DNA from 3 places in the Zhenhengia sp. genome. Region 1 is predicted to be linked to each of the others. Evidence: predicted binding sites of a transcription regulator. Region 1 holds the regulator's gene; each other region holds the start of a gene.
The links. Region 1 encodes Rex, which represses fermentation and respiration genes when NADH is low (regulators of the CRP and FNR family bind a similar motif). Its sites were predicted from a motif close to ATTGTTAANTANTTAACAAT; they were not measured.
Positions count from the first base shown of each region.

Region 2: ACLTBU_RS14790 (flavocytochrome c) is a predicted target of Rex. The motif match lies at 2,103-2,122, and genes of this name have one in related genera.
Region 3: adhE (bifunctional acetaldehyde-CoA/alcohol dehydrogenase) is a predicted target of Rex. The motif match lies at 1,779-1,798, and genes of this name have one in related genera.

Region 1 is NZ_JBKVCH010000004.1:17,068-21,353, forward strand. Features, by position in the region: gene ACLTBU_RS05770 (phosphotransferase enzyme family protein) at 1-718, shown strand, start outside; gene ACLTBU_RS05775 (redox-sensing transcriptional repressor Rex) at 1,433-2,098, opposite strand; gene ACLTBU_RS05780 (ABC-F family ATP-binding cassette domain-containing protein) at 2,238-4,148, shown strand; gene ACLTBU_RS05785 (GNAT family N-acetyltransferase) at 4,254-4,286, opposite strand, start outside.
Region 2 is NZ_JBKVCH010000016.1:20,401-24,686, forward strand. Features, by position in the region: gene ACLTBU_RS14785 (aminotransferase class I/II-fold pyridoxal phosphate-dependent enzyme) at 1-2, opposite strand, end outside; gene ACLTBU_RS14790 (flavocytochrome c) at 292-2,085, opposite strand; gene hfq (RNA chaperone Hfq) at 2,371-2,607, opposite strand; gene miaA (tRNA (adenosine(37)-N6)-dimethylallyltransferase MiaA) at 2,765-3,709, opposite strand; gene mutL (DNA mismatch repair endonuclease MutL) at 3,719-4,286, opposite strand, start outside.
Region 3 is NZ_JBKVCH010000004.1:161,956-166,241, reverse strand. Features, by position in the region: gene adhE (bifunctional acetaldehyde-CoA/alcohol dehydrogenase) at 1-1,706, opposite strand, end outside; gene ACLTBU_RS06465 (FUSC family protein) at 2,436-4,286, shown strand, end outside.

The DNA of each region.
Region 1 (4,286 bases):
TGAGCTTTTCTACCAATGTGGTTATGCCTTTGGACATTTTCAAAACCTACTTGCTGATTATCCAGTTGATACACTTTCTGAAACAATTCCTAACTTCCACAATACACCTGTTCGTTTTCAAGCTTTCGCAGATGCTGTAGAAGCTGACATTTGTGGACGTGCTAAAGATGTACAAAAAGAAATTGCTTTCGTAATGGAAAGAGAGCCTTTAACCCATATACTGGCTAATCAATTAGCAAATGGGAATCTTCCACTTCGCGTGACGCATAATGATACTAAACTGAATAACAGTATGTTTGATAATACAACCCATAGACCTATTTGTATCATTGATTTAGATACTGTCATGCCAGGTTTATCTGTAAATGATTTCGGTGACTCGATCCGCTTTGGTGCTACAACTGGTGCCGAAGATGAGCCAGACCTAACAAAAGTAAACTTTGACCTTAACTTATTTGAAAGTTATACAAAAGGATTCTTAGAAGGCTGCGGTGGCAATCTTACGGAAAGAGAAATTGACATGCTTCCTATAGGTGCAATGACAATGACACTTGAATGTGGTATGAGATTCTTAACAGACTACTTACAAGGTGATACCTACTTCAAAGTGCATAGAGAAGGTCACAACTTAGATCGTTGCAGGACACAATTCAAACTTGTATCGGATATGGAAAAACATCTAGATACCATGAATGAAATCGTTAATAAATATCGTTAGTTTTATCATCTATCTAGAAAACCACTTTCTTAATGTGGAAGCGACAAATTACAAAATACTAGTGGCTTTTTTCACTTAATTTTAGTCTACAATTTAGGTAGTGTGCCAAAAATTAAATTTTCTGAAATATACACTAGTCTTTTTCTTTCTTATAGTGTATAACTAACTTATAAAAGGTGTTCATACCATTCTAGATAAGTATAAGCATCTTCTACTCGCTAAGATGTTATTTGAAAGTTTTAGTTCCCCCTTCTAAAGCTTACTTATTTCTTCTTAGCCAACTGCACTATTTGGTAGTGGCAATCAAATAGTTTACAGGGCACGTCCTATACACTCAATATTTTAAGCTACATTCTACTTCACAAAGAAGTAAGCTTAAAGGCAATGCCTACGGTAAATCCTATGTACAAAGTTTCTACTTCAGACACTTGCAGTGATAAATGCATGAGCATCTCTTTCACCTATAGACCCTGATTAGAAGCACCTGTAACAAGGTAAGTCCTTCCGCTTAGCCCACTGGCTTATATCTTCATACTGAAGCTGAATGTTAACCAGTACCTGAGTGTCCTTGCCACACAATAAAAACCTAGCTTAAGTTTCGCCTATATTGATAAGGGGGAGGCGACTTAAGCTAGGTTTTTTTGCGTAAAAAAAGATTCACCCATCCTTAATTGTTTTCTCTAAGATAGGTGAACCTTTTATTTATATAGGCCTCTAAAAAGGTTTATAATCATTACCATTATCAAGTTCTTCTGCTTCATTAATCTTATAGGCTAAAGTCATTAATGAATGTGACAAGTGCACATTTTCAACATGTACATGTTCTGGTAAAAATAAATCTACAGGTGAGAAGTTCCAAAGCCCTTTCACACCCCATTTTGCTAAGTTCTCAGCCGTCTCTTTAACTCTTGTTTTTGGCATTGTTAAAATGGCAATATCTACTTTATTTGTTTTAACGAAGTCTTCCATTTTATCTATATCCATAACTTCAATGCCTCGCATACTCATACCTATAAGCCTTGGATTAATATCAAATAAACCAATGAGATTAAAGCCACGTTTGCTAAAAGATGGGTAGTTAGCAAGAGCTTGTCCTAAGTTACCTACACCAACAATAATCATTGTATGTGTTTTATCAAGTCCTAGTATTTTTGCAATCTCTTTGTGTAAATATTCTACATTATATCCATAACCTTGCTGCCCGAAACCACCAAAGTTGTTAAGATCCTGTCTAATTTGAGAGGCTGTAACTTTCATTTTCTCGCTAAGTTCTCTAGAAGATATTTTAGTCACTCCGTTGTCTAATAATTCCCCTAAATACCTATAGTATCTTGGCAATCTACGGATTACTGCCATAGAAATCTTTCTCTCTTCAGTCACAGACTTACCTCCTTCTTTTTCTATCTTTTTTAGTATAGCATTTTAGTTTTTTTTTTGTCAATTAACCTTGGCTATTACTCACTTTTATTTTTCTAGTTTTTCTGTTAAGATGAATCTAGATTAATGAGGAGGATAGCTTATGATTGCAAATTGTCATGCTGTATATAAATCTTTTAATGAGCAATCTATCTTAAAAGATATTTCATTTCATATAGAAGACCATGAAAAAGTAGCACTTGTCGGAAATAATGGTGCAGGAAAAACCACACTTTTTCGTATTTTAACAGGAGAACTTGCACCTGATAACGGCGAAGTTTTCTTTGCAAAAGGTATTCGTATCGGCTACCTTGAACAGAATATGCATTTTAATTCAGGCTGTAGCGTCTATGAAGAGCTCCTTCATGTATTTGATGAAGTGATTGCTCTTGAAGAAAAGCTTCATCAAATGGAAGAAGAGATTGCAAAAACACATTCTCTTGCTCTTACACATACTTATGATGAATTACGTAGCACTTTTGAGAATATGCGTGGTTATGAATATAAAAGTCTCGTACGTGGTGTTCTTAAAGGTTTGGGCCTTAAAGAAGAAATTTATACCCAACCTATCACAACCTTATCTGGCGGTCAAAAGACACGTGTAGCACTTGCTAAACTACTTCTAGAAGAACCAGACCTCTTACTTCTAGATGAGCCGACTAACCACCTTGATATTGTAGCTACAGAATGGCTGGAAAACTATTTAAGAAGTTATAAAGGTTCTGTTCTTATTATTTCCCATGACCGCTACTTTTTAGACAGGGTTGTTACAAAAGTCATTCATCTTGAATTTGGCCATGCTATGGTCTATAACGGCGACTATAGCCACTTTGTTATAGAAAGCGAAAAAGTGTATGAGGCTGCTATGAATCAATATGAAAAGCAGCAACAAGAAATCGCTAAGCAAAAAGCGGTTATTGCTAAACTACGTCAGTTTAATCGCGAAAAATCCATCAAGCGCGCTAGAAGTCGTGAAAAGCTATTAGAAAAAATAGAAGTCATGGATCTTCCAATGATTGATGACAAACCTATGAACCTTGTACTGACACCACGTATTACAAGTGGAAATGATGTTTTAACAGTTAAGGAGCTGACTAAGTCCTTTGAAGATGGCGCTCTCTTTAATAATATTACTTTTGATATTAAACGTGGTGAAAAAGTAGCTATTGTTGGCCCAAATGGCGTAGGTAAAACAACACTTTTCCGTATGATTATGGCCCAAAGTGACATTTCTGGTGGTAGCATTACACTAGGTAGCAATGTACACATCGGCTACTACGATCAGGAACACGCTACACTTAATCCAAACTATACGATTATGCAGGAAATTCAGGATGCTTTTCCTGACCTTACAAATACAGCAATTCGTAATATGCTGGCTTCTTTCTTATTCACAGGAGAAGATGTATTTAAACCTATTAGTGCTTTAAGTGGCGGTGAAAAAGGTCGTGTAGCACTTGCTAAAATTATGCTTTCAAAAGCAAATTTCCTTATTCTAGACGAACCAACTAACCACCTTGATATGATGTCAAAAGAAGTACTAGAAAATGCACTTAACCAATATGAAGGTACCATTCTTTACGTATCTCATGACCGCTACTTCATCAATCAAACTGCAACCAAAGTACTTGATATGCAAAAAGACCATATGTCTGTATATTTAGGTGACTATGATTACTATATGGAAAAGAAAAAAGAAATACCCGTATTGTGCACTTCTGGTACTCAACAAAGTACACCAACTTCTTCTAAAGAAGACTGGCAAAAGCAAAAAGAACTTCAAAATCGCATTAAGAAACTCCAAAGTACTTTAACAAGTATAGAAGAAAAAATCGAGCTTGAAGAAGGTAAACTCGCTGAACTGGATGAACAGCTTTGCCTTGAAGAAGTATATACGAACCCCGATGCTTCTCGTGACATTATGAACCAAAAAGCAGCTATTGAAGAAAATATTGCTTCTCTCTATACAAATTGGGAAGAAACATCTGAAGAGTTAGAAATACTTAACAGCTAAGCTTAATTTACAGGCCTATTAGGCAAAATATGAATATTATATTAGGTTAAAAGACCAGTAACATAATGTTACTGGTCTTTTATTTGTAGTATATAGAAATTAGCATTATAGGCTATATTCCATAATAAGTAAACCCTT
Region 2 (4,286 bases), on a different contig from region 1:
ATGATTACTCCTTTGTTACGACTTGTAAGTAAATTCAACACTATTCATTATACCTCTATTAAAAATATATGCAAGGCTACAAAAACTAAAGGCTTAATAATAAATTCCTAGCTACTAATATTTTCTTTTGATCCAAGACACCAAATACCCACGGGACAATAGTTTTCTTCTTGCTTATCCTAGAGAATATAGGATATTTTATTATAAAAAAGCTAGCGTATAACCACTACCCTAAGAGTAATAGCTACACACTAGCTTTTATTGTTTTTTAATTTTTACTAAATTAATTTATTATTGAGCTGTAGCTGCATTTACACCTGCAGTTCTACCAAATACAGTAATATCTGCAATCGCATTTCCGCCTAAACGGTTTGAACCATGTATACCACCTGTGACTTCACCTGCTGCATAAAGTCCTGGAATTACATTACCATTTACATCAATAACATGTGTATCTACATCAATAACGATTCCACCCATTGTATGGTGAATAGATGGTACAGCTTTTTGAATATAGAAAGGACCTTCTGTCATTGCTACTAAGCCTGCTCTATGATTAAAGTCTTCGTCTTTTCCATTTGCTGCAAAAGTATTTACTCTTTCAATTGTTGCTTTTAAAGCATCAACTGGTACATTAAAGAATTCTGCTGCTTCTTCAATTGTTTCTGCTTTATGAATTAAACCTTGTTTTTCAAGCATTTCAAATTCTTCTTGATGTGCTTCTAAAGTTCCACCAATTTCACCAATGTGTTGTGTCCATACTTGGTAAGCATAGCCGCCTGGTTGAGCTAAAATTGCTCTTGAGATTACATCACGACGTTCTAACTCTTCTACGAAACGATTACCTTCTTGATTAACTAAGATAGCTCCATCAAAACGTGAATCTGCAAGAAGTGAAATAACACCTGTTTCAGGGTTACATACTGGGTAAGTTTGGATATATTCCATATCTACTAATTGAGCACCAATAGCTTCTGCCATAACGATACCATCACCTGTAGTACCAGCTGCATCTGTTGTTAGGTATTCTGCACCATATTCAGCATTATATTTTTCACGCATTTCAATGTTTGCACCGAATCCACCTGTTGCAAGAATAACACCTTTATTCGCTTTAAAAGTTAAATCTTGACCTGCAGTATTTTTAGCTTTTACACCTACTACTTTACCATCTTCAACGATTAACTCTGTTGCTTCTGTTTCTGTTTTTACAGGGATACCAAGTTCATCAGCTTTCATTTTGTACTTAGTGATCATATCTTCACCTGTGTGATCATTAGGTATTAAAGCTCTTTTTACTGTATGTCCACCAAATTGGAATAATTTATCTTCAATAAAGTTTACACCTACATAATCGTGTAACCACTCTGCACTTTCAGTTGCATTTTCAGTTAAATATTTAACTAGTTCAGGGTTAGCTTTATAGTCGCCACCTTTCATTGTATCTTCAAAGAATAATTCTACACTATCTTCAAGGCCAACTTTTTCTTGAACCCAAGTATTTGCAGCATTCATTTCAGCACCTGAAATAAGTGTATTTCCACCAATCGTTGGCATTTTTTCTAAAATGACAACTTCTGCACCAGCATTTTTGGCTTCAAGTGCAGCACTAAAACCAGCACCACCAGCACCTACTACAACTACGTCATAAGTTTGCTCTGTTTCAGCTTCAGTCATTGCTTCTACTGGAATTTTATCGCCATTCATCTCTACGCCTGCTTTAGCTAAAGCATTTTGTACAGCTGCTATGTATCCATTACTTGTCTCTGTTGCACCACTTATGGCATCTACATTAACATTATTGTTATTAATCATTGTTTGTTTTACTTTTGTATAAACTGGTTCAGAAAGTACAACATTTTCCTTAGTTTCAAGGATTTCAATGTCTGCAATTTGTCCATTTTCTAATAGGACACTTACTTTAATTGCACCATGTTTCCCATCTGCTTCTCCTTCAAATGTTCCACTTACACTAGAAGTTTGTACAGGTGCTTGTTCACTGTTTGTATTACTACACCCCACCATAACAGTGGCACCTAAAATTGTTGTCATTACTAAGCTAGCTAATTTTCTAGTCAGTTTCATGTTTCACCTCATATTATATTGTTATTTTTTTATCCAAGTGAAGTATAACTTATGTTAAGCTTTTATGCAACCCTTTTTTGTATAAATTTTAATTTTTGTTAATTAATGTTATTAAATTTATTTTTTTAATACGTAAATTGGAGCATAATAGAAATCAAGGTAAAGAAAAACAACACATGATTCTCATAAATTTAGAGAAAAACATGTGTTGTCATTATTTTAGTGCTATACATATGACGAGGGTTTTATATTTCGTTAAATCCCTTGCATATCAATATTTGACTATTACTCTGTTGCTGATGCAATATTCAGGTTAATAGTTTTTGATGGACAAACAGTTGAAATAGCGTGTTTATAGATCATATGTTGTTTGCCTTCACTTTCTAAAAGTACAACGAAATTATCAAACCCTCTAACTGTACCTTTAATTTGGAAACCGTTTGTTAAGAATACTGTAACAGACACACGGTCTCTTCTTAACTGATTTAAAAGTAAATCTTGAAGATTAATTGCTTTACTCATATAATATACCCCTCCTAAGGATTTAATAGATTAATTGTATAGGATAATACTAAACTTGTCTATATATTGCCTAAATTTTCTAGTTCCATTACGGATAGTATAAACTGAATACTTCTTTATTATACATCTATTTCCAAATTTTATATAGTTTTTTGACTTAGCTTTGTATTTTAGACTTCATAACATCTACTATTTTTTGTGCATCAAAATCATATTGATCTACAGGGATAAAGATAGGTTTCGCTTGATGTCTAAGCCATGTAAGCTGTCTTTTAGCATAATGGCGTGTATTTTGTTTAAGTTTATCAATACAGGCATCAAGGGTAAGTTCTCTTCTAAAGTAAGGATAGAACTCCTTATAACCAATAGCTTTAATACTTGTTAAATCTTCTGAAAATCCTTCATCATAAAGTACTTTCACTTCTTCTAGTAGCCCTTCATCCATCATCCTATCAATACGCCTATTAATACGATCATAAAGAACTTCACGGTCCATATCTAGTGCAAAGAAGGTGTAGTCATAAGGAGAAGTTAGAGCTTCTCTTTTTTTGCGTTCTTTCTCATTATGCTTTGAAATAGGGACACCTGTTTGATGAAAATATTCTAAAGCGCGAATAACACGTTTTACATTATTGGCATGAATAGCTTCAGCTGATACAGGATCTACTTCTTGAAGACGTTTATGAAGTGAATCAGCTCCATTTGTACGCACTTCTTTTTCAAGAGACTGACGATAAGAAAGGTCTGTATCCGTTTCCTCAAACTGTGTATCAAATAAGATAGCATTTAAGTAAAAACCTGTACCTCCTACCAGAATAGGTACTTTACCACGGTTTGAAATCTCTTCAATATGACGTGTAACTTGCTCTTTAAACCATGAAATATTACAACCCTCAGTAGGTTCTAATACATCAATCATATAATGTGGAATGCCTTCCATTTCTTCAGGACGCACTTTAGCTGTACCAATATCCATACGTCTGTAAACCTGCATAGAGTCACAGGAAATAATTTCACCGCCTATTTGTTGGGCGAGTAGTACACTAGACTTCGTTTTGCCTGATGCAGTAGGTCCTGCAATTAAAATAAGTTTTTTTTTCATTATTTCACCTTACTGTATACGTTTAAAGATTTTTTCAATATCTGTCTTGCTGAGCTTAACAAGGGTAGGCCTGCCATGAGGACATGTATAAGGGCTATCAAGGGTCAAAAGAGACTCAATTAATGCCTTGCATTCAGAAAAGGTTAACTGGTCATAAGCTTTAATGGCACTCTTACAAGCAAGCTGAATAATATGAGCCTCTTTCATTTCGTAGAGATTGGTTACCTTTTTAAGATCAATACTATCTAGCATATCTTTAAAAGCTGCTAGACTCATAGGTTGATTGAAAAGATATGGCACTTCACGAATCATAATAGATTCTTCCCCAAAAAGCTCAATACCAAAACCTAGCTTATTAAGTAATTCTAGGTTTTGTTCTATAAAGAGTAGCTCTCCCTTAGGAAGATTCATAGTTTCTGGTACAAGGAGTATTTGAGTAGATACATGACTTGTAGTAAAGTCTTTCATATACTGCTCATACATGACACGCTCATGGGCTGAATGTTGATCCATAATCATCACTTGATCGTTATATTCAAGGATCCAGTAGGTATTAAAAAGTTGGCCAATAATCTTG
Region 3 (4,286 bases), 140 kb from region 1:
TATTCGTAGAATAACCACATAGCTTTACCAGCATCCATTGCAGAACCACCACCAAGTGCAATAATTACGTCTGGTTTGAATGACTTCATAAGTTCAGCACCTTTTCTTACTGTTTCAAGGTCTGGATCTGGTTCTACATCGCTGAAGATTTCAATAGCAAGTTTATTTTGGTTTTTATTGAGTTGGTAAAGCACACGATCTACATAGCCTAGTTTTACCATCATTGGGTCAGCAACAATGAGTGCACGAGAGATGTTAGGCATCTTTGCTAGATATTGTACAGAACCTGCTTCAAAATAGATTTTTTCTGGAATTTTAAACCATTGCATATTCACGCGTCTTTTTGCCACCCTTTTCTTATTAATTAAGTTCATAGCTGTTACGTTAGATGAAGTAGAATTACGTCCGTATGAACCACAACCAAGTGTTAATGAAGGCATCATAGAGTTGTATACATCACCGATACCACCGAAAGCAGAAGGAGAGTTTACAATGATACGACAAGCTTTAAGTCTTTCACCATATTCTTCAACAAGTTTTTCATTTGTTGAATGGATAACAGCTGTATGGCCAAGTCCACCAAGTTCAACCATTGCTTCAGCTTTGGAGATACCATCTTCTACATCTTTCGCTTTTACAACAGCAAGTACTGGAGAAAGTTTTTCTCTTGAAAGAGGATAAGCTTCACCCACGCCGTCAATTTCACAGCAAAGCACTTTTGTTTCTTTTGGAATAGTAATGCCAGCAAGTGCTGCAATTTCATAAGGGTATTTACCTACGATATCTGGGTTAACCATTTGTTTTTCAGGATTGATTACAATTGGTTCAAGTTTTTTAATTTCTTCTTTAGTTGCAAAGTAGCATCCAAATTTTTTCATGAAAGCTACTGCTTTATCATAAATAGGCGCTTCGATGATAGCAGCTTGTTCAGAAGCACAGATCATACCATTATCAAATGCTTTTGAAAGCATAAGATCTGTAAGAGATTGTTCAAGGTTAGCTGTTTTCTCAATGAAAGCAGGTACGTTACCAGGGCCAACACCAAGTGCTGGTTTACCAGCTGAGTAAGCTGAACGAACCATAGCAGAACCACCTGTAGCAAGAATCATAGCTACTTTTGGATGATTCATAAGTGCTGTAGTTGCTTCGATTGATGGGTGGTCAATCCATTGTACACAGTTTTCAGGAGCACCAGCAGCAATAGCAGCATCTCTTACGATTTTAGCTGCTTCACGAGAGCAATTTTGTGCAGATGGATGGAATCCAAAGATGATAGGATTACGTGTTTTAGCACAGATGATTGCTTTGAACATTGCTGTTGAAGTAGGGTTCGTTGTAGGTGTAACACCACATACGATGCCAACTGGTTCAGCAATTTCTGTATAGCCTTCATCATCATTATCTTCAATAATACCTACAGTTTTATCATGTTTAATACTATGGTAGATATATTCTGTAGCAAAAATATTTTTTGTAACTTTATCCTCAAAGACACCGCGCCCAGTTTCTTCTACAGCCATTTGAGCCAGTTTCATTTGAGCAGATAAACCAGCAAGTGCCATTGCTTGTGTAATGGCATCAACTTGCTCTTGAGTGAGTTTCATATATTCCTCAAGTGCTTTATCAGCTTTTTCTACTAATTCGTTCACCATAGCTTGTGCATCGATTACAGGTGCAGCAGTTTTAACTTTCTTCTCTTCAGCCATTATAATAGCCCCCTTATAAAATATTAAAATTTTTTATAGATAACTAGCTGAGTCGTGATGTCGAAGTTTTTTATTGTTTATTTTTTAACATAATCAAATAATAACACTTTGGTAAAGCATTGTCAAATGTTTAACGAAATAAAATTTATAAAAAATAGTTAGTTTATGTAAAAATATAACAAAAATATAATAAAAATAAATTATTAATTGTGTATATTTTATAATTGTTGATTTTCATAAGTAAAGTAAATTTTAGAAAAATGGATATAAAATATAATTAGTATAAATATAATATTTATGCTTATGATGAAATTTAATATGTAAGGTAGTAGAGCTAACATTAAAAAGAAAGAACTCTCATACATTAAAAAAGAAAAGTCATAGTACTTATTGGGGTTAGATAAACAGTCGTTTAGGAGAAAAGAGGGGTTTTAGTGAAAGAGATCATAAAGGGTATACTGATTATAATGGGATGTCTACTTATTCTAACTGGTGTAGCAGGCTACTATGAAAAGGATAGGATAGATAGAGGAACTAGAATATATCAGAGGAGATAGTTAGAAAAATGAAAGAATAATAATTTAACAATTATAGGAGCGATTCTATAACTCATTACAGGATTTTCATAATTCTATGTTAAAATAAAAGGAAGTCAACTAAAAGGTAATGTGTAGCAAGTATATTAAAGAGAGAAAATGAAAGTGACATAAAAGGGAGGCAGAGGGACTATTGAACAAAAAAATTATTTTATCAAAGACTATTGTATTTGTATGTATCGTTGGTTTTATTACTTTGTTTAAAACCATTTTCGGAGCTGAAAATGCATTAATTGGTGTAACTTCTATTACAGCCCTATTAATGTTTTTGGAAAGAGATTTAACTATTGCACCGTGGAAAAATACTATGAAATTAATAGGGTTAAATTTATTTATTGGATGTACAGCAACACTTGCTAGCACTAATATGTGGATTGCAATACCTGTTAACTTTATGGCAATTTTTATATTAGGACACTCTCTTTTATATAATTTGAAGAAACCAATGTATTTACCTTTTATTCTTCAATATTTATTTATCCTAGCATCACCTGTTCCAGCTGAAAAACTTCCTATGAGGTTATTAGCTTTAATAGTTGGAGCGGTAACCATTATGGGCATGCAGCTTTTAACGAATAAAGGGAAGCTTACAAAAACAGGGAATAAGCTATTGGAAAGAGCATGTACAAGCCTTACTCAAAAAGCTATTAGTATTAAAGAGGATAAGGGTTATGAATGTATAGATAAAGAGATTAATCGGACCCTTCATGAATTTAGAAGATTACTTTATGATAAAAGAGAAAATGATTTTTATCTTACAGAAGAGGGAATGATTAAGCTTAATTTATCTGTTTCCTTACAAAAGATATCTTATTTATTAGATAAGATGAGCTATACAGGTGTGCAGCAGGAAGTTATTGATGACCTAATGAAATACCTTGATAAACTTAAAGATTGCCTTAATGATACTGCATATGTTAAGCAGCTAAAGCAAGTATTGCAGCAGCTATTTAATAAATATGAAGATAAGCAACTTAAGGATACTACTTCTTTAGAGATTCTTAATCATTTAGGATTTTTAGAGAATAATTTTAAGGCTTTAGAGACTTTAAAAGAAGAACACTATAATAGTGTTAAAAAGCTTGAAGATATTCCTAATGAATATAAAAAAAGTATCATTTTAAATGGTGCTATTAATAGGAATTCTATTAAATTTTCATATGCTATGCGCCTAGCTATAGGGATTACGTTAGCAGGTTTTATAACGGACTTCTTCAATTTATCAGAAGGCAGATGGATCATGTTTACTGTCCTTTCACTTATTGTACCAATCTATGAATTGTCAAAGCAAAAGGTAAAAGATCGTTTATTTGCTACAGTAGTAGGGGGCATTATTGTTACTCTTTTATTTGGGGTATTCCAAGATCTCACTATACGTACAATGATTTTAATGTTAGCAGGTTATATTGGTAGTTATTTAGCAGCGTATCGTTATAGTACTATTTGTGTAACGGTATCAGCTATTGGGGCAGTAGCATTAATGGGGAATACACAAGTATTTACTATCAATCGCATTATCTTTGTAGCATTGGGGGCACTTATTGCGAGTTTACTTAATAAATTCGTTTTCCCATTTAGAATAGATGACCATAATAAACAGCTAAAGAAAATGTATAAAGAAACGATTGCTGAAATGTTTAAAGCAGTATATGAAGTAGCACAAGGTAGGGAGTGTAAACATCGTATTAAAAATCTTCTCATTATAGCCTCTCTTATTGAAGAACAATTAAGGTTAAATAATCAAATTGTAGTAGATGAGACAGTAGAAAAATTAGAAAAAGCGCGTTGTTTACTACTTACTAATATTTATGAACTTTATATTTGGATTAGTGAGAATAAAATTAAAGAAGTAGATATTCAACATATATTAGAAGATATTAAGACAATATCGAATGCTGACAAACAGGATATTCTCCCTGTTATTGAAGGTATACAAAAGCATATGGATAGGGTGAAGGGGATTAATGATAAAGTTATTTTAGGT